3 regions of the Glaciimonas sp. Gout2 genome follow, and region 3 is predicted to be linked to each of the others. Evidence: predicted binding sites of a transcription regulator. Region 3 holds the regulator's gene; each other region holds the start of a gene.
The links. Region 3 encodes sigma-54, which starts transcription at its own class of promoters, with help from an activator protein. Its sites were predicted from a motif close to TGGCANGNAANCTGCTTT; they were not measured.
Positions count from the first base shown of each region.

Region 1: a site for sigma-54 is predicted at 2,701-2,718, ahead of glnA (type I glutamate--ammonia ligase). Genes of this name have one in related genera too.
Region 2: a site for sigma-54 is predicted at 2,234-2,251, ahead of urtA (urea ABC transporter substrate-binding protein). Genes of this name have one in related genera too.

Region 1 is NZ_JASJXA010000003.1:24,773-32,271, reverse strand. Features, by position in the region: gene glnL (nitrogen regulation protein NR(II)) at 1-140, opposite strand, end outside; gene QN379_RS03830 (DUF4124 domain-containing protein) at 323-820, opposite strand; gene glnA (type I glutamate--ammonia ligase) at 1,111-2,526, opposite strand; gene QN379_RS03820 (rhodanese-like domain-containing protein) at 2,997-3,461, shown strand; gene QN379_RS03815 (hypothetical protein) at 3,750-4,025, opposite strand; gene QN379_RS03810 (delta(1)-pyrroline-2-carboxylate reductase family protein) at 4,356-5,279, opposite strand; gene lhpH (trans-3-hydroxy-L-proline dehydratase) at 5,318-6,328, opposite strand; gene QN379_RS03800 (branched-chain amino acid ABC transporter substrate-binding protein) at 6,494-7,499, opposite strand, start outside.
Region 2 is NZ_JASJXA010000038.1:19,041-26,539, forward strand. Features, by position in the region: gene QN379_RS19225 (amino acid ABC transporter permease) at 1-303, shown strand, start outside; gene QN379_RS19230 (hypothetical protein) at 404-559, opposite strand; gene QN379_RS19235 (hypothetical protein) at 670-909, opposite strand; gene QN379_RS19240 (ferritin-like domain-containing protein) at 1,124-1,984, shown strand; gene urtA (urea ABC transporter substrate-binding protein) at 2,316-3,569, shown strand; gene urtB (urea ABC transporter permease subunit UrtB) at 3,780-5,396, shown strand; gene urtC (urea ABC transporter permease subunit UrtC) at 5,483-6,586, shown strand; gene urtD (urea ABC transporter ATP-binding protein UrtD) at 6,583-7,437, shown strand.
Region 3 is NZ_JASJXA010000004.1:122,081-129,579, reverse strand. Features, by position in the region: gene QN379_RS05195 (KpsF/GutQ family sugar-phosphate isomerase) at 1-168, shown strand, start outside; gene QN379_RS05190 (HAD family hydrolase) at 168-740, shown strand; gene lptC (LPS export ABC transporter periplasmic protein LptC) at 737-1,339, shown strand; gene lptA (lipopolysaccharide transport periplasmic protein LptA) at 1,413-1,952, shown strand; gene lptB (LPS export ABC transporter ATP-binding protein) at 1,954-2,706, shown strand; gene QN379_RS05170 (RNA polymerase factor sigma-54) at 2,733-4,220, shown strand; gene hpf (ribosome hibernation-promoting factor, HPF/YfiA family) at 4,354-4,707, shown strand; gene QN379_RS05160 (DUF4197 domain-containing protein) at 5,075-5,773, opposite strand; gene QN379_RS05155 (deoxyguanosinetriphosphate triphosphohydrolase) at 6,059-7,240, opposite strand; gene aroKB (bifunctional shikimate kinase/3-dehydroquinate synthase AroKB) at 7,262-7,499, opposite strand, start outside.

The sequences.
Region 1 (7,499 bases), on a different contig from region 3:
GCCTTAACCGAACTTTCGAGTAAACTTTCTGCGGTAGGATTGGCATAGACAATACGTCCTTCTCTGTCCAGCAATAGAACCGCCGAGGCCAGTAGTTCAAGCCCTTCAGTTGCTGTCGGTACTGCAGTTTTAGTTGTCATTCAAAAATCTCTTTAATATAAACAAACTATGAGAATGCACTTTACACCTCAACGTCCTCTTAAATGAGTGGAACTTAGTGCAGGCTGCCGCGCAGTATCTATAACAAAAAAATAAAGCCGCATACGCGGCCTTATTCCAAGCAAAGTTAATACCAAGTGCTACATGCAATAGCGCACTATCTTTATTTTAAATTCGAAAGCTCGCGGTTAAGCGCTTCAATATTTTTTTGAGTGCGCGCCAAATCATCTTTCATCGATGCTACCCGATCCTGGTATTTCGCATAGTTGCGCTCATTGCCCTGACGTTCCGGCACACCGTTGTTGTACACTTTTTCAATATCTGCGAGCTTCTGCTGTTCTGTCTTTAATTCGTCCTGCAGAATCTGACGGCGGTCATTGTCACGCGTTTTTTGAGTCCCACCGTCGACTTTAGGAAAGTCTGGCGGCGTCACTGGCGACGACTTATTCGCCGCGTTTGATCCAACTGCTGGACGCGGTGATGACGCTACTGACAACGGTGGTAAATCCACCTTTTTGCAGCCTTTGGTATCACCTGTATTTTTATATTCCCTGGTGCCTTGCGCATCGACACAAAGATAGATATTACTTTGGGCCATGGCAGCCCCACCGATTGCGCTCATGGCAGCAACGATCAGAATTCCCGGAATGAGGTGCTTCATAGACTCTCTTCGCAATTCAATGAAGACGTTAGTTTAAGTCAAACCAGACTGTCGTGACTACCTGCTAAGTAGTTGCTAGGTAATTACTTGGTATTCTATCGTGCCAGAATGACTATTAAAACGATGTCCAATAGTATAAAAGGACCGGAAAAGATGATTTTTCCGGTCCTTTTTTTTGATCAAAATATCGCTTAAAAAATATGACGAATTAAAACAATATTTTAAATCGCTATCTATCGATACAAATTCGAAACAAATCCGTTATAAATTCATTACGAACTCGTAACGAATTACACCGAATAATACATGTCAAACTCAATCGGATGCGTCGCCATGCGGAAGCGCTGTACTTCTTGCATCTTCAACTCTAGATAAGCATCGATCATGCTGTCGCTGAAAACACCACCGCGGGTCAAGAATTCACGATCCTTGTCTAGCGCTTCCAATGCTTCTTCCAATGACGCGCAGACAGTTGGGATCAACTTGTCTTCTTCTGGCGGCAAATGGTAGAGATCTTTCGATGCTGCTTCGCCCGGATGGATTTTGTTTTGCACGCCGTCCAGACCAGCCATCAGCAACGCAGCAAAACACAGGTACGGGTTAGCCAGTGGATCAGGGAAACGTGTTTCGATCCGACGTCCTTTTGGATTCGACACGTGTGGAATACGGATAGAAGCAGAACGGTTTTTAGCTGAATAAGCCAGTTTGACCGGCGCTTCGTAGCCTGGGACCAGACGCTTGTACGAGTTAGTACCCGGATTGGTAATCGCGTTCAATGCCTTGGCATGCTTGATGATACCGCCTATGTAATACAGTGCGAATTCAGACAAACCAGCATAACCGTCGCCTGCGAACAGGTTGACGCCGTCTTTCCAGACCGATTGGTGAACGTGCATACCGGAGCCGTTATCGCCAACGATAGGCTTAGGCATAAAAGTCGCTGTTTTGCCGTAGGTATGGGCCACGTTCCAGACCACATATTTCAGATTCTGGGTCCAGTCAGCACGCTCAACCAGCGTCGAGAACCGGGTACCGATTTCGTTCTGACCAGCGCCTGCAACTTCGTGGTGATGTACTTCAACCGGGATACCCAGAGATTCCAGAATCAAACACATTTCCGAACGCATGTCCTGGAAGCTGTCGACTGGTGGGACTGGGAAGTAACCACCCTTTACGGTAGGACGGTGACCTGTATTGCCGTTTGGCAGGTCCGCGCTCGAACTCCATGATGCTTCTTCGGAACCGATCTTGACGAAGGAACCCGACATGTCGGCGCCCCAACGAACATTATCAAAAATGAAAAATTCCGGCTCTGGACCGAAATAGGCAGTGTCGCCCAGACCGGACGATTTCAAGTACGCTTCAGCGCGCTTGGCGATCGAACGCGGGTCACGATCATAACCTTTACCATCGGCTGGCTCGATTACGTCACATTGCATGAACAATGTGGTTTCTTCCATGAACGGATCGATGTTGGCGGTATTAGGATCAGGAATCAGAATCATGTCTGATGCTTCAATACCCTTCCAGCCAGCAATCGAAGAACCGTCAAAAGCATGACCGGACTCAAATTTGTCCATATCAAAATGGGAAACAGGGACAGTTACGTGCTGCTCCTTGCCTTTGGTATCAGCGAAGCGAAAATCAACGAACTTTACTTCGTTGTCTTTCACCATCTTCAAGACTTCTGCGGCCGTCATTGCCATGTGGAGCTCCTAATTTCAGAAAGTACTGCGAATGTTTTAAATGGACTTGCAAATTTGGGTATTCAATATGTGCATAAATGTCCTGCCTGCCTCACTCATGCAAGCAACACATAAGCGAAACAAGAGAATATCAATACAACAAGAAAACGATACAACTGAATTCAACGGAGAATGATAGCAGAATCCATGCCACCGTCGGGTGGAACGCGATTCGTTATTCATTCATCATATTTGCTAGTTTGGAGGCTTATTTGTAAAAAAATAACGCCAGCTATCGATACGCAATCAATTTAGATGCTTCATTCAGGGGCAATATCAAATTTACGCACCAAAATAAAGCTCTTGAATTCAAGCGGAATTATTGCGCACCAATTTAGTGCAATAAAGATCGATCCTTTTCGGACACTCTTTTTCAATCATATAATGGTTATGTATCTTTACTATTCGACCATTTTATTCGGAGACACAACATGCCAGGCACCGCGAAGTTGTTAGAAATCGGCCGCACCCGTGGTCAAGCCGGAAACTTACCGTATGCAGGCGCTTTTACGCCAGCCGAGACCTATGCGTTGTTAACAGCTAGTCCCGATACAATTTTAGTCGACGTTCGGACCAATGCAGAAAGGGATTGGATTGGTCGGGTGACGATCAACGAGAAACAACACGCCGCTGTGCAATGGACGCAATATCCGGGCGGTACGCCAAACCCCGACTTTTTAAATCAATTAGCATTATTTGCCAATAAACAAACAACGCTAGTCTTCCTGTGCCGATCGGGCGTACGCTCGCGTCACGCAGCAACGCTAGCGACTGAAAACGGCTACGTCGCTTGCTTTGATATTCTCGAAGGATTTGAAGGCGATAAAGACGCCGCAGGACATCGGAAAACTGTGGGTGGATGGTGCAAGGCCGACTTGCCTTGGATGGGGGCATGAACAAATGCTACGCATTCCTGATAAATAAAATGCATAGAGTGTGAGCCCAACAAGGAAAGATGCACCGAAATCAATATCGTCCGCTGTCAGTCTGGCGGACGATATTGATTTGGTCTAACTTCAATGCCAGAAGCGATGTTAAAACATACCAATCGCACAATTGCAATGAAAAACCCTAAGTAGAATACTGCGCAATGCTAAGCAAAAAATGCGAAGAAACATCAGCAGATGTTAATTTAATCCCGCCTCAAATGCCCTGCAGGATTGACCGCATAACGCTGAAATACGTTACTTCCCTTTATCTTTTTCATCAACTGTTTGCTTCGGATTCATCTTCATATTTTTACTAGAAGCGTCGCCTCCCGATCTGGCAACCCGCGCTTGAACAAGAGGATCGTCGAAGCGATTCATCATTGAATTATCAGTGCCCGGAATAGGGATCATCACCACTTGTTGCCCTGATGCATCCATCATAGGCGCTGCTGGTGCAGGTGTTTGTGCATAAGCAGTAGTGGCGCAGGCAGCGATAGCTGAGACAGTCAATAGATTGCGTAACGTTAGCATATGAGAACTCCTTCAAAAAGGTTGATTACCATGGTGATTGCCAGCTTAATTGCTGGCGTAAATACCATGGCAAATACCGCGTTCGAAAAACGGCGGCACGATGTACACAGAATTAAAAATCCGCGTTAGCAAGCAAATTCGCCGTTCGTATGCAGAAATGCAAAACAGGCTCCTGATAGACCGTCCCTCAAAAATAAAAGTTCAATGCTTATTTGAAAAGTGATGTTAAACGCCAATGAAAAGCGGCAATCTACGGACCCTGTTTTTGCAGCCCAAACCATTTACTTTTACCCCACTTTTGCCCCATACATGGTTTGTGTTTTAGTTCTTTTAAAACGTTAACGATGTCATTGCAACCCGTGCTGCGGCCAAATCCCAGGCGGCATGGCCAACGGTTTTAAATACAGGCAATGTATCCGTTTGTAACGAGCGTTGTCGTAATACTTGCGGCAATTCAACGACCGCAGACCAATCAATTTTGGCCTGTAGCAAATCACCGGCTTCATGCTTCGCACCTGCCAGATAATCGACAATAATAGTGCGCTCATGCAATAACTCGGCAGGAAACTCAACCATGTCCGGTTTAAACGCGCCCACGCCAACAGCTAACGTATCTGCCGAAATATGCTTTGGAATAACCGCTGACCGTGACGTCGTCAACGCGATCACTACATCCGTCAACGGCAGCGCATTATCCAGCGTATCGGCGGCAATCGGATGCACTGAAACTTGCCGATAACGTTGCCTTAATGCATCGCAAAATGCTTGGGTTTTAGCCGTGTCGCGGGCAGCAATCCAAAACGTGCGTACGCCAAAATACTCCGCGAGTGCGTCAGCGTGCGCTGCCGCCTGAACACCTGTCCCAATCAATAATGCGGTCTCCGGTTTACGCGGTAATAACGTTTGAATACCTAGCAGCGTAACCGCCGCCGTGCGGCGCGCCGATACCACCGGACCGTCAAGTAGCGCCAGACGGCGCCCGGTCCCTGTTTCAAAAACCACCACTTCACCTTGGATAGCAGGAAGCTGATGATGGCTATTATTCGCGTGAACGGTAATCAATTTTGTGACACTGATATCTGCACCAATCGCCGGCATGCACAGCAACACACTAGCCTTATCGATCTCGACGACCATGCGCTCTGGTGCGTTGATCTGACCATCATATAACTGTTTTGCAGCTAATGCGATTGCGGGAACCAAAGCCTTGTACGGCAACGCTGCTGCGGTTTGTTGCGAATTGAGAATATGCATATTTTGGTCGCCTTTAAAACTGCGTTTAGGAATTGCCGTTAGCGTAAAAAGAAACCCTCTGGGAATGGATCTGATTCTTCCAACACCCATTGATTGAAGCTCATGATATGCGCATCACCGGTTACCTCTGTCATTACCGCATCAAAATCAGCAACCTTGGTTGTGCCAACAACACGCACACTAAAACAGCTACCAACGATACTTTCGTTGATCAGCGGTTGGTCCAGTGAAAGTTTTCCTCTCAAAAACAATTGGGCAGCACGGCCCGAGGTACCGGTTCCGGTTGGCGAACGGTCGACCTCACGATCTGCAAAAATACACACATTTGCCTGATCAGCCGTTGGATTGTTTGGCGCGCCGTCGACGATCGTGCCGTACAGTGTATTCAGTCCTGTTTCGATGGGATGCTGAATGTTGATTTTGGCTTTTACCGCCGCCTTGGTTTCTGCACCGAGCTGAATTAACGTGCGGACTTGTTCTGGCCGGATCTGGACATTCGCCTGATCTGCGTTGATGTAGTAGTAGAAAGCGCCACCGAACACGACATCACCGATAATTTTTCCAAAACTGGGGGTATCAACTTCGATATCGCGTTGATAAATGAATGCCGGAACGTTACGAAAAGTGACGCTGCCTGCGCGCGTTCCATCCCATTCAACCTGTGCTTCAATAAATCCCGCTGGCGTGTCAAAACCAATGCGCGTCAACGGAATCGTGCGCTCGACATGGTTCAATTCCACCAATACCTTTCCGAGCGCAATAATGCCGTGACCGCACATGTCGCTATAACCTTCATTGTGGATAAAAATTACGCCGAAGTCGGCCTCAGCTGTCACTGCGGGCAACAGATACGCACCGTACATGTCAGCATGGCCGCGCGGCTCGTTCATGAGGAATTGACGCACGTTGTCACGGTTTTTTTGCAGCCATGCGCGACGTGCCAATATAGTCTCGCCCGGCACCGGCGATAGTCCCGAAATCACGATGCGCAATGGCTCACCGCCGGTATGCGCGTCAACTGTGTGTATGGTGCGTGTGTAACTCAACATGATGCTGTTCCTTGAAAAACCGTTTTTACATTTCAAAAATGACGCTTCAAAAATGTAAGCTTCAAAATTTAAGCTTTAAAAACAAAAATGTCGTCCCCGTAAAAACGGCGACGACATTTTAAATTACCCGGCAACACCAATCCTGGTGCGCCATATCACCGCTGATTAATAACTTGTCAGCGCGACGGGCAAGCCATCCTTAAACCGGAATACGGTCACCGGCGATTGTTTCAAATCGTGATTCGCGTCAAACTCATACAAACCCGCAACACCTTTGTATTTGATCTTGCCTAACGCCGCGATATATTGCTTTGGCTCAACCGAATTGGCTTCTTTCATTGCCTGCGCCACGACCATCATGCCGTCGTAAAACGACGCTGCATAGGTTTCAGCAGGACGGCTGAAACGTTTTTGGTAATCAGCGGCAAACGTCTTTCCTGCAGCCAATTTATCGAGCATCGCGCCACCTTGGGTGCAATACACCTGATCGCCCACAGCATCGCCGCCCAGACGGCCCATTTCTGGCGCGCAAATACCATCGCCGCCCAGCAACTTAGTATTTAATCCTAGTTGCTTCATCTGACGTGTCATTGGACCGCCTTGTGGCGAGTATCCGCCGTAGAAAATCGCGTCAGGTTTTTTCGCTTTGATCGAGGTCAGTATCGCGGTGAAATCAGTCGCTTTGTCGTTGGTGAAGTCAGTGCTGACGACTTTGATACCATTGGCCTTGGCAACTTTAGCAAACTCTTCAGCCAGACCTTGGCCATAAGCTGTACGATCATCAATGATCGATACTTGCTTCACTTTCAGTTCCTTGGCTGCATACAACGCCATCTTTCCACCAAGCTGGCTATCGCTAGCTGCAACGCGGAAAACATTGGCAAAGCCCTGTTGCGTGATTTTTGGATTCGAGGCAACCGTTGCCATCACAATACCGCTGTCGTTGTAGACACGCGATGCAGGGATAGTAACCCCAGAATTATAAGGTCCGATAATCGCTTTAACGTGCAGATCGCTCAGTTTCTGAGCGACGCTAACGCCTGCACGTGGATCGGCCTGATCGTCTTCCATCAAGGCTTCGAACTTAATTTTTTTACCGCCGATGACAAGTCCCTGAGCATTCAGTTTGTCGATCGCCATGGACAAACCGCCTTGGTTATCCTTACCGGCA
Region 2 (7,499 bases), on a different contig from region 3:
AGTTACAGCATCGGTTTGACATATTGGCAGACACTGCGCTATATCGTCGTTCCTCAGGCCATCAGGATTGCCGTGCCTTCGATGAGCAATACACTCATCAGTTTAATAAAGGACACGTCCTTAGTGTCGGTCATCACCGTCACGGAACTGATGCTGGCAACTAAAGAAGTCATCGCCGTGACCTTTCGTCCACTGCCCTTATATCTTGCAGCCGCGGTGATGTATTGGTGTTTAAGCATTTGCTTTGAGCGCCTTCAAAGCCGTCTTGAGAAGAAATTGGGTAAAGCGCATAAAACTAACTAAGTTTTATGCGGCTCTTCTGCGCTGTAGAGCGCTAAACCGACTCAAAACCAGCGCTCCGCAATTTGTCTATGCCGGTCCAGATACTTTTAAAGCCAAATATCTAGAAATTGCTCGGATTATGATCTGGTACCGGATCCTCTTCAGGGCTAGGGACGGGTCCCGGTCCTGGCAATGGTGGCTCTTCCGCCGGGACGGGTGTTGGCGCGCGGTGCCCAATACTGCCCGCTTGCGATTCAAAAAAGGCTGCTTCAGGCATGCTCTTCTCCGTCTGATGTAAGATTTTTATCGACAGTTCTCAAGGACAACTCTCAGTTCAAGCTCCCCATTACGCCAATCAATGGCGCTGATAACTTTTAAAATCTGAGTTTACTCCGTCAACGCAATCAAATTATCAACCTCAATTTTAGCAAAATCGACACTGCTATCGAACGCCGTATCACGGGTCGAATGTGCACTTTCCGTATTATTTCTACTAGTAACCTGAGCGCCAGCAATAAGAATTTGGTATCCATCGTGCCAAAGATCATCGTGGCCTTGCGTCGGCAGTGGCACGATGGTGTAACCACGATAGTCAATATTTTCATTTTGATTATCAGCTGAGAGCATTTTTTACCTCCATTGAATTGGTCGGAAATTTATCTAAATATCCTAGCATGCGACCGAAAATTACGCATCTCGTGTCGATGGTGTACTGTGTAAGAGTGATAACGTTATTGAAAGTGAACCAAATCCATTGTTATTCGTCCTACTTGCAGTGGTGCAAGAATCTATGCGTTTTCATTATCCACCCGCAGTCTCAACTAGTTTGGAGAGATCGATCATGACAACACACAGCACGCACAGCGAGGACGAATCGACCACAGAGCATCAGCAAACCCCGCATTGGCGTATTGACGACCTGGCATTCTCGACAATCGATATTCCAGCCGTTCGTTCGGACGAAAATCTATTTTATCTCGTCGCCTGCGCCTCATTTGTAGAAAGCGGTTCCGATTTATATACGCAAAATTTAATTGCTTATTACGGTGACGATCCAGAAATAGCCGACTGGTTAACCCACTATTGGGAAGTAGAAGAACTACAGCACGGCAATGCCTTAAAAGCGTACATTGCCCACGTCTGGCCAGAATTCAACTGGCAACTTGCCTATAACGATTTTCTCGAAGAGTATTCGCGTTATTGCAAGGTCGAACTGCTTGAGCCTAGCAAAGCCCTTGAAATGGTCGCCCGTTGCGTTGTCGAAACTGGCACTGCCACTTTCTATCAAGCATTAGCCCGCAGCACCAATGAGCCTGTCATGCGCGATTTAGCAACGCTGATCGCAAACGACGAAGTTAATCATTACAAACATTTCTTCCGCTATTTTCGCCGTTTGCGCCAAAAGGAAGGCTTAAGTCGCCGCCATATTTTCGGTGCTTTGCGCCGACGCACATTTGAAATGAAAACCGAAGATAGTGCATGCGCTTTACGGCACGTCTTCAAGTTCCGCGAACCAGAACACGCCAACGACTCCTTACGTTTAAAAACAATTAGCGCAATGATGAATACGACCGTGCGCACCAATCTGCGCGCCGATATGACTATTAAAATGATGATGCGCCCTCTCGACCTGCCACCCGTACTCCAAACTCTGGTCGCCTATCCGGTGACACAAATTATGAACCGGGTTTTTTTACGTTAGGATTTTGGAGCTAGTCCGTGCGCCAAAGCACTTCATCACGTTTTCCGCTCACCAATCTGGCCGCAGTGGTAACAATATCACGCCCTAAAATAATCCGACCGCACTAACTCAGTGCGCAGTCAGGTTGTGCTTTTACTAACACGCACTCAAAAGACGCGCACTTTCGGCCCACGGTTCGAATGCTGTCTATCTTATAACCCTATTGTCATAAAACTGATTCCCCAGTGCAATTTCCAAGGGTGATGCCATTGGCATGCATCCTGCTAATACAGGTGGGAGGCTAGTACAAATAGTGATTGCCCTCTCATCCATACATAACAAGGGGATTTACATGACACGTCGCACAGTCTTAAAAGCTACAGCACTTGGGGCATTCGCACTCGCCGCAGCATCTTGGCTGCCGTCGGCGTTTGCCGCCGACACCATCAAAGTCGGTATTCTGCACTCCCTATCAGGCACCATGGCAATTTCAGAGACATCTTTGAAAGATGTCGCGCTGATGACCATCGCAGAAATCAATGCGCACGGCGGTGTTATGGGCAAACAATTGGAGCCGGTCGTCGTCGATCCAGCTTCCAACTGGCCGCTATTCGCTGAAAAAGCGCGTCAACTGATTTCACAAGACAAGGTTTCAGTAGTATTTGGCTGCTGGACATCAGTGTCACGTAAATCGGTTCTTCCGGTTTTCAAAGAAACCAACAGCCTGTTGTTCTACCCGGTCCAATACGAAGGTGAAGAATTAGAGAAAAACGTTTTCTACACCGGCGCTGCACCAAACCAGCAAGCTATTCCTGCGACAGAATATCTGATGTCAAAAGAAGGCGGCGGAGCTAAACGCTTTGTACTGCTGGGAACCGACTATGTCTATCCACGCACAACCAACAAAATTTTGCGTGCCTTCCTGCATAGCAAAGGTGTCAAAGATACTGACATCGACGAAGTGTATACACCGTTCGGTCACTCCGACTATCAAACCATCGTTGCTAACATCAAGAAGTTTGCAGCAGGCGGCAAGACTGCCGTTATCTCGACCATCAACGGCGACTCCAATGTTCCTTTCTACAAAGAACTGGGCAATGCGGGCTTGAAAGCTACTGACGTTCCAGTCGTTGCTTTCTCAGTCGGTGAAGAAGAGTTGCGCGGCGTGGATACCAAGCCATTGGTTGGCCATCTGGCTGCATGGAATTATTTTGAGTCGATCAAAAATCCTATCAATGCTGCATTCATTAAAAAATGGAAAGCCTACGCAGTTGCGCAAAAACTACCTAACGCCAGCACTGTCGTGACGAACGATCCAATGGAAGCGACCTATGTCGGCATCTACATGTGGAAACAAGCAGTAGAAAAAGCGAAATCGACTGATACCGATAAAGTCATCGCCGCGATGGGCGGTCAGAAATTCAATGCGCCGTCAGGCTATGTATTGGAAATGGACGCCACCAATCACCATCTGCACAAGCCAGTAATGATCGCCGAAATCAAAGCTGACGGTCAGTTCAACGTCGTCAACAAGACCAAGACCACTATCCGCGCGCAACCCTGGAGCCCATACATCGTGGGTAACGAGAGCAAGCAAAAGCTGTAATCGTCTCATTGCAATAAGTGTCAACGGCCTCATTCACCACGCATGATCATAAGATTTAGCGCGGCGAATGAGGAAATGAGGATACAGCAAAGTATCGATGCATTACCAAACTCTAGCAACACCATTTCTTGTTGAGATGAACTGCTTCTGACGGCTTGCTTCAAGTCCGTCACCGCAGACAACGCTTTACCTTACTCAAAAAAGAATGCAATGAATCGGCTCAAAAAAACGCTTATCATCGGCTGGCTCTGCATTCAAACGATGGCAGCACATGCCGCCGTTGATCCAGCACTCCTAAAATCATTAGCCGGCGACGATCCGGATGTCCGTATCGAGGCTGTCAACAAGATTGCAGCACTCGCTAACGAAGATGCCGCAAAAATCCTCAATGCGCTTAATACCGATGCGCTGTATTCCCGACCCAACGGTGATGTACTGATCATCGACGACACGAAGACTGACAACCCGGCGTTTAATCCTGCGACCGATCAATCCGGCGCAACACCAGATGATGCAGAAGGTATCAGTGTCAACAACCGACTACGCGGCGCTGTCGAAGGTGCGCTATCGGGATTGAAGCTATTCTCTCCAGATAGCAAACGGCGCATGGCAGCAGCAATCGATTTGTTGAAAGACGCCAATCCGGCCCAGATTCCGCTCATCAACAAAGCCCTACAAAAAGAAAGCGATCCTGACATTCAGGCCACTTTGCAACAGGTCATCGCCACCGCCAACTTGCATGCGACTGATCCCGCATTGCGCAAAGCGGCAATTAAAACCCTTGCCACCAGCACCAACGCCAGCATCAAACCAGCACTGCAAAGACTATTGGATAAAAATCCCGATGGCAGTTTTATCGAGCCAGATGAATCCATCCGAATTGAAACGGTTCGCACCCTGGGCGCATTGGATCGCCAGTTGGCAACCACTGAGTTCATCGGAAAAGTGTTTTACGGCATCTCTCTCGGCAGTGTCCTATTGCTAGCCGCGCTGGGTCTCGCCATTACCTTTGGGCTAATGGGCATCATCAACATGGCGCACGGCGAAATGTTGATGATCGGCGCTTACACCACCTACGTCATTCAGATGTTATTTCGCAAGTTTCTGCCAGGTGCGCTGGATGGATACTTGTTAGTGGCCTTGCCAGCCGCATTCATCGTCACTGCTGCCGTCGGCATTGCGCTAGAGCGGTTGGTCCTGCGCTGGTTATATGGTCGGCCACTCGAAACACTTCTCTGCACCTGGGGAATTAGCTTGATGTTGATGCAAACCGTACGCACAATTTTTGGCGCTCAAAACGTCGAGGTCGCCAATCCATCCTGGATGTCGGGCGGTGTCACTGTGCTCGGCTCGCTGGTTCTGTCATACAACCGCATTGTCATTATCTTTTTCGCCTTGTTTGTCGTATTTGCAGTCTGGCTGATTTTGAACAAAACCCGCCTTGGCTTATTTGTTCGCGCAGTCATGCAAAATCGTCGTATGGCGGCGTGCGTCGGGGTCGCTACCGACAAGATCGACATGATGACCTTCGGCCTCGGCTGCGGCATCGCTGGGCTGGGCGGCGTTGCGCTTTCCCAACTCGGCAACGTTGGTCCAGATCTGGGTCAAAGTTATATCGTCGATTCATTCATGGTCGTGGTCCTCGGCGGCGTGGGTCAACTGGCTGGAACGGTGATTGCCGCCATCGGTCTGGGTGAAGTAAATAAATTTCTTGAACCGGTCGCGGGCGCAGTGCTGGCCAAAATCGCGATTCTGGTATTCATTATTGTATTCATTCAAAAACGTCCACAGGGCTTATTTGCACTGAAAGGCAGGAGTGTCGAATGAAAAGCTCTACCATTATTCCGCCCCCGTTGGCGTCTGGCGACTCTATAACCAAAGTTGAGGCGCAACCGCAAACCTCATTCCCGGTCATGCCTGCAAAAACATCACTGTTCTCGCGACCAGCATGGATCGGCATTGGGATTTGCGGCGTGATTCTGTGCCTGCTCCCGATACTCAACCTGAGTTTTCCTGACGGACACCCGCTGCATATTTCAAGTTACACCGTCGCCCTTATCGCCAAATTCATGTGCTACGCCATGGCGGCGTTGGCGCTGGATCTGGTGTGGGGTTACGCCGGTATTTTATCCCTCGGTCACGGCGTATTTTTTGCGCTAGGCGGTTACGCGCACGGCATGTACCTTATGCGGGCGATTGGCCGCGACGGCGTCTATCAAAGCAACTTGCCTGATTTTATGGTGTTTCTGGATTGGAAAACCTATCCATGGTTCTGGTCGATGACTGACAACTTCTGGTACTGCATGGCGTTGGTCGTGTTGGTGCCGGGCGTATTAGCGTTTGTATTCGGCTATTTTGCGTTCCGCTCGCGGATCAAAGGCGTCTATTTTTCAATCATTACGCAAGCGATGACCTTTGCCTTTATGTTGCTGTTCTTCCGCAATAATACCGGCTTCGGCGGTAACAATGGCTTCACCGACTTCAAACGGATTCTGGGTTATTCGATTACCGCGCCATCTACCAAGGCCGTGCTCTTTTTGATTACCTTTGCGTTTTTGTTAAGCACATTGGTGTTGTGCCGCTGGATCGTCAACTCCCGCCTCGGACGCGTGTTACAAGCCGTCCGTGATTCCGAATCACGTCTGATGTTCATCGGCTATAACCCGCTATGGTTCAAGTTATTTGTCTGGACGCTTTCAGCAGTGTTATGCGGCATTGCCGGTGCGCTCTATGTCCCACAAGTCGGCATCATTAACCCATCCGAAATGTCGCCCGCCAACTCAATCGAAATGGTAATCTGGGCAGCGGTCGGCGGTCGTGGATCGTTGATCGGTCCGATCATCGGTGCCTTCACCGTCAACGGTTTGAAGAGCTGGCTCACGGGCGCATTTCCCGAACTCTGGTTATATGTACTCGGCCTCATCTTCATTCTGGTCACCGTCTTTATGCCACAGGGAATGGTTGGCGTCGCAGTCAAATTAAAACAAAAATTCAGTGCCTCTAAGGAGTCTGCATGACCGAGCTCTTTAATCCAAAATTGCCCACTGGCACTGTCGACAACAGCCGACACTCCGACCATGGCACATCATACGCTCGGCTCAAACCCGAGGGCCTTGACACCAGCCACGGCGCGATTCTGTATTTAGAAAATATTACCGTTTCGTTCGATGGTTTCAAGGCGTTGAATAATCTAAATCTGGATATTTCGGTCGGCGAATTACGCTGCATCATCGGCCCTAACGGCGCTGGCAAAACCACGATGATGGACGTGATTACCGGGAAAACCCGGCCCAGTTCTGGTACAGCTTTTTTTGGCCAGACCATCGACCTGACGCAACTCACCGAATATGAGATTGCCCACTTAGGCATTGGTCGCAAATTTCAGCGCCCGACGGTATTTGAGCAACATACCGTGTTTGAGAATTTGGAACTGGCGATGAAAATGGACAAGCGCGTCCGAATCACGCTGTTCGCAAAATTAACATCGGAGCAATTGGGAAAGATCGATGAAATTCTAAGACTGATCCGTCTCAACGGTCAGGAAAGCAGATTAGCAGGTTTGCTTTCCCACGGTCAAAAACAATGGCTCGAAATCGGCATGCTGTTAATGCAAGAACCGCAATTAATATTGCTGGATGAACCGGTCGCCGGCATGTCGGACGCCGAAACTGCGCGCACCGCTGAACTACTCAATGAACTGCGCGGCAAACATTCGATTGTCGTGGTTGAGCATGACATGGGCTTTGTCACCGAAATTGCCCAACAAGACAAAGTTACCGTCCTGCACGAGGGATCAGTCCTTGCCGAAGGCAAGATGTCCGAAGTCCAGGCTGATGAGCGCGTCATCGAAGTTTATTTGGGACGTTAATATCACTCAAAGTGGCATCGTTGACGCCAGACAATATAAAAATGGCGGCGACCATTCAAAAC
Region 3 (7,499 bases):
GACGTGATGCATGCTAATCCGCGTACTGTTGGCCCTGACCAATTGGCAGTTGATGCTGTACAAATCATGGAAGAGTTCCGAATTAACCAGTTGCTGGTGGCAGATGCCGATGGCAAACTGGTCGGTGCGCTACATATTCATGATTTGACCCGTGCCAAGGTGATTTGATGGTAGCCGCCCCCAATACTATTAACATACCCGCAGAAGTCATGGCGCGCGCCGCCCAAATCAAGATGATGATTTTTGACGTCGATGGCGTGTTGACCGATGGTGGCATATTGTTTGGTCCCGACGGAGAGGCAATAAAACGTTTCAATGTACTCGACGGACTCGGCATCAAATTACTCCAACAAGCAGGGATTATCACCGCCATTATCAGTGCGCGCAGCTCAGCCATCGTCAGCCGTCGGGTGAGCGATCTCGGCATTACGCACGTCTATCAAGGCGCGCATAACAAAAATACCGCATTTGCCGCGTTATTGGCCGATACCAACCTTACCCCAGATGTTTGCGGTTTTATTGGCGACGACATCATTGACCTGCCTATTTTGACGCGTACCGGTTTTGCTGTCAGTGTCCCCAATGGTCATCAGGAGGTCAAATCGCGCGTTCACTATGTTACGCAGGCAAACGGCGGGCAAGGCGCTGCGCGTGAAGTCTGTGATTTAATTCTGCGTGCGCAAGGCAAGTACGCCGCCGCTTTGGCACAGTATTTGACCGGCGTCATAGAGGCGGCATGAAAAACCTGCGGTCAACTTTTCGCCTACGCTTCATGCTGCTGCTGACGGTGTGTGTGGCACTCACTCTCGGTAGTTTCTGGATCATGGAAGTGATGCGTAAAAATACAGAGCAATTATTGCCGGGTGCGCCGCGTGTTGCGCCTGATTATTACGTCGAAAATTTTAATTATGTGCAACTCGCACTTAATGGTCAGCCACGCTACAACATCTCAGGTCAACGCCTGACGCACAATCCCGCCGACGATTCATTTGACGTGATTCTTCCCGTCATTCGTAGCCTTGATAAACAACAACCGCCGATGACCTTGCGCTCCAATACTGCCAAAATCGAAGACAACAACAGTAAAGTGAATATGTACGGCAATGTGAACGCAGACCGCTCAGCGACGCCAAAGTCGTCAAAGCTTCATTTGCAGTCCGAGTACCTTCAGCTATTGCCAGATGATGACATTATGACAAGCAACAAAGCGGTCGAAATCACGATCGATCAGTCGAAAATGACCGGTGTTGGTATGTATGCCAATAATGCGACTATGCAATTACGCCTATTAAACAATGTCCGTGGCACCTATCGCGCAACACCGCGGCAGACTAAATAACTCACATGATTACCGGATAATCCTATTGAAGCCATTGTTGCTTTTAGTGCCAGTATCCCCTTTCAGGATTTTTATGAAACGTATTCTATTTTTAACCCTACTCGCGCTGCAACTGACTTGTATTTCAGGTGCCCATGCTGAAAAAGCTGACGCAGATAAACCATCCAACGTAGACGCAGACCAGTTCACGCTGGACGACGTAAAACAAGTAAAGATATTCACCGGCAAGGTGATACTGACCCGCGGCACGCTGATCATGAAAGCCAACAAAGTCGTCGTCACGACGGACCCATCAGGCTATCAATTTGCCACCTTATACGCACCTCCCGGTGGCTTAGCCACGTTTCGCCAAAAGCGCGACGGCGGTCCTGACTTATGGATCGAAGGTGAAGCTGAGCGAATTGAGTACGACGATAAAACTGAAATCGTTAAATTATTTTCGAAAGCGCAAATGCGACGTCTGCAAGGGACCAAAGTCACCGATGTTGTAAACGGCGAATTCATCTCTTACGATAGTCGCGTGGAGTTCTACTCGGTCAGTAACAATGTTTCCGGCAATAGTCAACCTGGCGCGGGCCGCATCAAAGCAGTCATCCAGCCGAAGAGTAAATAAGATGACCTCTACAAATTTAAGCACCTTGATCGTTAAAGGGCTGCAAAAAAGTTATGGCGCGCGCCAAGTAGTCCGCGATGTCTCTTTGAAAGTAAATAACGGCGAGGTCGTCGGCTTGCTTGGTCCTAACGGCGCTGGAAAAACGACTTCGTTCTATATGATCGTCGGTCTGGTGCCATCGGATGGTGGAACAATTGATTTAGATGGCGTTGACATCTCGCGTTTACCGATTCATCAACGCGCGGTGCTTGGTCTGTCTTATCTGCCGCAAGAGGCCTCTGTTTTTCGCAAGCTAACGGTCGAAGACAATATTCGTGCGGTACTTGAGTTGCAGCGGCCAAACGGCAACGCACTGACTAAAGATGAGATCTCGGACAAACTCGATTCGCTGCTGCAAGAATTGCAAATTGAGAAATTGCGAGAAAATCAGGCGTTATCTTTATCCGGTGGTGAACGACGACGTGTCGAAATCGCCCGCGCTTTAGCCACTAATCCGCGCTTCGTGCTTCTTGATGAGCCGTTCGCCGGTATTGATCCTATCGCCGTTATCGAAATTCAACGTATCGTCAGGTTCCTTAAAGAGCGCGGCATCGGTGTCTTGATCACCGACCATAATGTGCGCGAAACGCTCGGCATTTGTGACCGGGCATACATCATCAACCAAGGTAGCGTGCTAGCCAGCGGCAGTCCAGACGACATCATCGCCAATGAATCTGTGCGACGAGTTTATCTGGGTGAACATTTCCGCATGTAACGGATTCAACGGATTCCCTAGCGCCCATGAAACAATCTCTTCAACTCCGTACCTCGCAGCATCTGGCGCTAACCCCGCAACTGCAGCAATCGATTCGATTGTTGCAGTTGTCTACGTTGGAGTTACATCAGGAACTCGAACACATCCTTTCGGATAATCCGTTACTGGAACGTCTAGACGATCCTTTGGATAATTCAGTGCGATTACTCGCCGACGGGGCGATCAGTACCAGCGCCTCAACAATGGATGCGCCACCTGGTGACAGCGAAGTAAGCAGCTCGCCTACAGAGCCCGAGGGCGGTGGTGAAGCCCCTGAGTCTGGCGAAAACAATCAAGAGAACGGCAATACTGACAGCGAATGGAGCTTTGACGACGTTTCCCGAACCTCCAAAGCCCCAGATGATGAGGATTCACGACCACAATTAGAAGCCTGCGAATCGACGTTGCGCGAACATTTGCTCAAACAAATGCGTGAAGCTGTTGATCAGCAACGCGACCGTGCATTGATCGAGTTGATCATTGATGCGCTTGATGAAAACGGCTACCTGGAGGAATCACTAGACGATATTTTTGCACGTCTTCCAGAGCAACTTGATATCGAGATCGAAGAATTGTCGATGGCCTTGAAGATGGTCCAAAGCTTCGACCCAAATGGTGTCGGAGCACGCAACGCGTCAGAATGCCTCGCATTGCAAATCAAAGCATTTCCCAAAGTAGCGTTCGTCACACGCCGACTGGCACTAACAATCGTTGAAGGTTATCTGACCTTATTTGCCCAGCGCGATTTTAATAAAATCAAAAAAGCGCTGGAGTGTGATGATGAAGATTTGCGCGAGGCACAAATTATTATCAAAAAATGTAATCCTCATCCCGGCGCGACCTTTGCTGGCGGTGCGTCAGATTATGTCGTACCAGATGTAATTGTCAGAAAAACAAAAAATGGTTGGCAGGTAATGCTCAACAATGACGTTATGCCAAGGCTTCGAGTTAATGCTCTTTATGCCAACATTCTCAAGCAGGGCAAGAGCGAGGGATCACTTAACTCGCAGCTACAGGAGGCAAAGTGGCTGATCAAAAATATGCGTCAGCGCTTCGATACCATACTGCGTGTAGCGCAGGCAATTGTTGAGCGTCAACGGAATTTTTTCTCACATGGGGCGGTTGCTATGCGACCTCTTGTGTTGCGCGAAATAGCTGATACACTAGGATTACACGAGAGTACTATCTCACGTGTAACTACTCAGAAATACATGCTCACCCCACACGGGATGTTCGAATTAAAGTATTTCTTTGGCAGCCATGTTGCTACAGAGGCAGGTGGAGAGGCTTCCTCAACGGCGATACGGGCGTTAATCAAACAACTGATAGGAGCGGAAGATTCTAAAAGTCCTTTCTCTGACAGCAAGATTGCCGACATGCTCGCGGAACAAGGTATGGTAGTGGCCCGTCGCACCGTCGCAAAATATCGCGAAGCTTTACGAATTCCGCCGGTCAATTTGCGTAAATCTTTATAGCTGTTTGCTTGTTTGCACAAACGTCGCTGTGTTCTGACTGATTGATTTATGGTTGATGAATAAATTGGTGATTCAACACTGAATTAATCGTCCAGGTCCGAACCGCCAACGACACACTTGATAGGAGCGCTGTATGAATTTCACAATTAGTGGGCATCACCTCGACGTAACTCCCGCCATTCGCGAACACGTGCTAAGCAAATTGGAGCGTATCAAGCGCCACTTCGATCAGGTCATAGATATTAGTGTGATCCTGACGGTAGACAAAATCACAGAGAAAGAAAAGCGTCAAAAAGCCGAAATTAATCTGCGCGTTAAAGGCAAAGACCTGCATGCCGAGAGCATTGCGCATGACCTTTACGCCGCCATCGATTTGTTAATCGACAAACTCGATCGACAAGTGATTAAATATAAGGACAAATTGCAGAATCATCAACATTCGGCAATCAAGCATCTACCTGAGGATTTGCCCATCGCAGCAACGTGATGGACGGGGTTCTCTAATGCGGTCAACGTAAGTATTGCTCAATAAATAAATTGAAAAATACTATACTGACAAATGAGCAAGGGCGCAGTTAATGCGCCCTTTGTCATTTTAAAATTATATAACTTACACACGCCCTGCCCGAATATGTTCGTAACACTTTGCATCGTTTAGCAGTGTTCGGAGGCATCGCCGAATGTCTCGAATGTCTCGAACGCAACCGGGTACACCTCAAACAGCGGCCAAAACAAATAACTAAGCAAGAAGCTTTATAACGTCACTCTCAAAAGAGTTTTCATAAAGTCGCCAGACCCGTAACTTTCCCAATTCGGTCCACATCAAAAATACCATGACGATGGTATGCCGCAGCCTATTGCTTTAATGCGCCAAAAACTTTTCCGATAATTGCACTGCCAGCACCGATCGGATCACGTCGAATCGCTTTTTCCTCTTCCCCTATCATGTAAAACAAGCCATCCAAGGTGCGCTGCGTGACATAGCCTTCAACAGTCGCCGCCTGACCTGGCACAAGACCCGTTTTACTGACCAATCCCATCGTCGAATTGTATTGTGTGGATACACCGTTACGGTCGGTGATTTTCTTTACTATCGGGAGAAATTTTTCTCCTAACGGGGTGGCAGTTTTCTCTCTGAAAAAATCGGTTACCGATGTGTCGCCGCCACTCAGAATATTCTTCGCATCCGTGACCGACATGGATTTCACCGCATTCAGGAGCAACGGCTTCGCCAATGGCACGGCAGACTCTGCGGCATGATTCATCGACACGACCAGATCATCCAGTTGTTGGCCCTTCCCTGTCATTTTAAGCAGCGGTCGTGCTTTCTCTAGCATCCCTGGCAATCCGATTTTTACTTTATCGTTATTTAAAAATCCGTTTTCGACGCCCAGCTTGGCAACTGCAACGTCCGCGCCTTTATTGAGCGCCGCCTTCAGTCCTGAGTTGGCATCCTGATTGCTCAAATCCGCCAAAGAAAATGCCATCGCGGCGGTAGAGACTAAAGAGATCACCAGACCTAAACGTAATGCCGGTTGAAAGATAAATTTCATGTAAAGTCCCTTTTATAAAGACGAAAAAGCAAACAAAAACACGCGCAAAAATATATAAGAAACATCAGCTGATCACTTCGCCGATCATCCTGTCAATGCAGCCATTGATCCAACTCAATAAAAACAGCGGTGCATTTTTATGTTCGTATGAGAATAACGCGACGACATGTATTGACAGAAAGTACGATAAGACGTTCAGATATCAAAACGTATATTGCTATGTATCATCGCATTGATATCTGCTGCGCCATCACGCAATGACGTAACGCGATTCAACAAAGGAGATTATAAATGTCCATCATCGACCAGAAACAACCGGCGATGTTCACGTATTGCATAACGATCGGTCATCCCCGCGATGTAATCGGCGACTTGACGCGCTTGCAATTGGACACTATCAACCTGTGGATCAGGGAGCCCTTGCTGCGTAACAGCTTGTATTAACTGATAATCCGGCGGCAGCAAAGCCGGTTCATTAACAAAGCAGTCAAATAACTCCACCACGATCCGCCTGGCCTTGCTGGTCATCCGATTGACTAGATAATGGCGATAAAGATTTTCACGCAAGAACTGTTTCAGTGCAATGGCCTCACGCGCCATTGGGTCCGAGAAAGCAATCAGTGGCGCCGCATCCCGCACGTCATCGACCGTCTGCGGTGCAGCAGCCTTAATGCGTTCACGCGATGTATTGATTAAATCGTTGATCAAGGCATTAATCATGCGGCGCACAGTTTCGTTGATCGCACGGCGTCCACGTAGTCCGGGAAAAGTCGTTTCGACCTCGCGATTATGACGTGCAAAAAAATCAATTTGCATCATCTGGTCAAGTGTCAGCAGTCCCGACCTTAAGCCGTCGTCAATATCGTGATTGTTATAGGCAATTTCATCCGCAAGATTGGCAACCTGCGCTTCCAGGCTGGGCTGTTTGCGCTGGAGGAAGCGATGACCAATATCGCCCAATCTTTTGGCGTTAGCCACTGAACAGTGCTTCAAAATACCTTCGCGCGTTTCAAACATCAAATTCAAACCGTCGAATGCGCCGTATCGTTGCTCCAGTTTGTCGACCAGTCGCAGACTTTGCAGGTTGTGCTCGAAGCCACCGAAGTTATTCATACAGGCGTTTAGGGCATCTTGTCCAGCATGCCCAAAAGGCGTGTGACCAAGATCGTGCGCTAACGAAATCGCCTCCACCAGATCTTCGTTCAGTTGCAGATTGCGGGCGATAGAGCGGGCGATTTGAGCAACCTCAATACTATGCGTCAGCCGGGTACGAAATAGATCACCTTCGTGATTAACGAATACCTGCGTTTTATATTCTAGCCGACGAAAGGCTGTGCAATGGACAATGCGGTCACGATCACGTTGAAACTCAGTGCGGGTGTTGGGCGCAATTTCGTCAAACAAGCGTCCCCGTGATGTCGCTGAATGTGCAGCATACGGTGCAAGAGACGCTTCTTGATTTGTCATGGGACGGCGCTAAGCGGGTTATTAAGCGATGGATTTAGGGGGATTAACGGACGGATTAATTGATGGGTTAACCGGCACAGTCGATAATTGTTGTATCGTCGCCAATAGTGGTTCCTGTGGCACCGTGCTAACCAATGATCCACCCAGTTGATTCATTAAAATGAATTTGATTTGACCATCTTCGTTTTTCTTATCGACCTGCATCAACTCAAGCCAGCGCCCTGCACCAAGATTCGGCGCGGCAGTTGGTAAGCCCGCC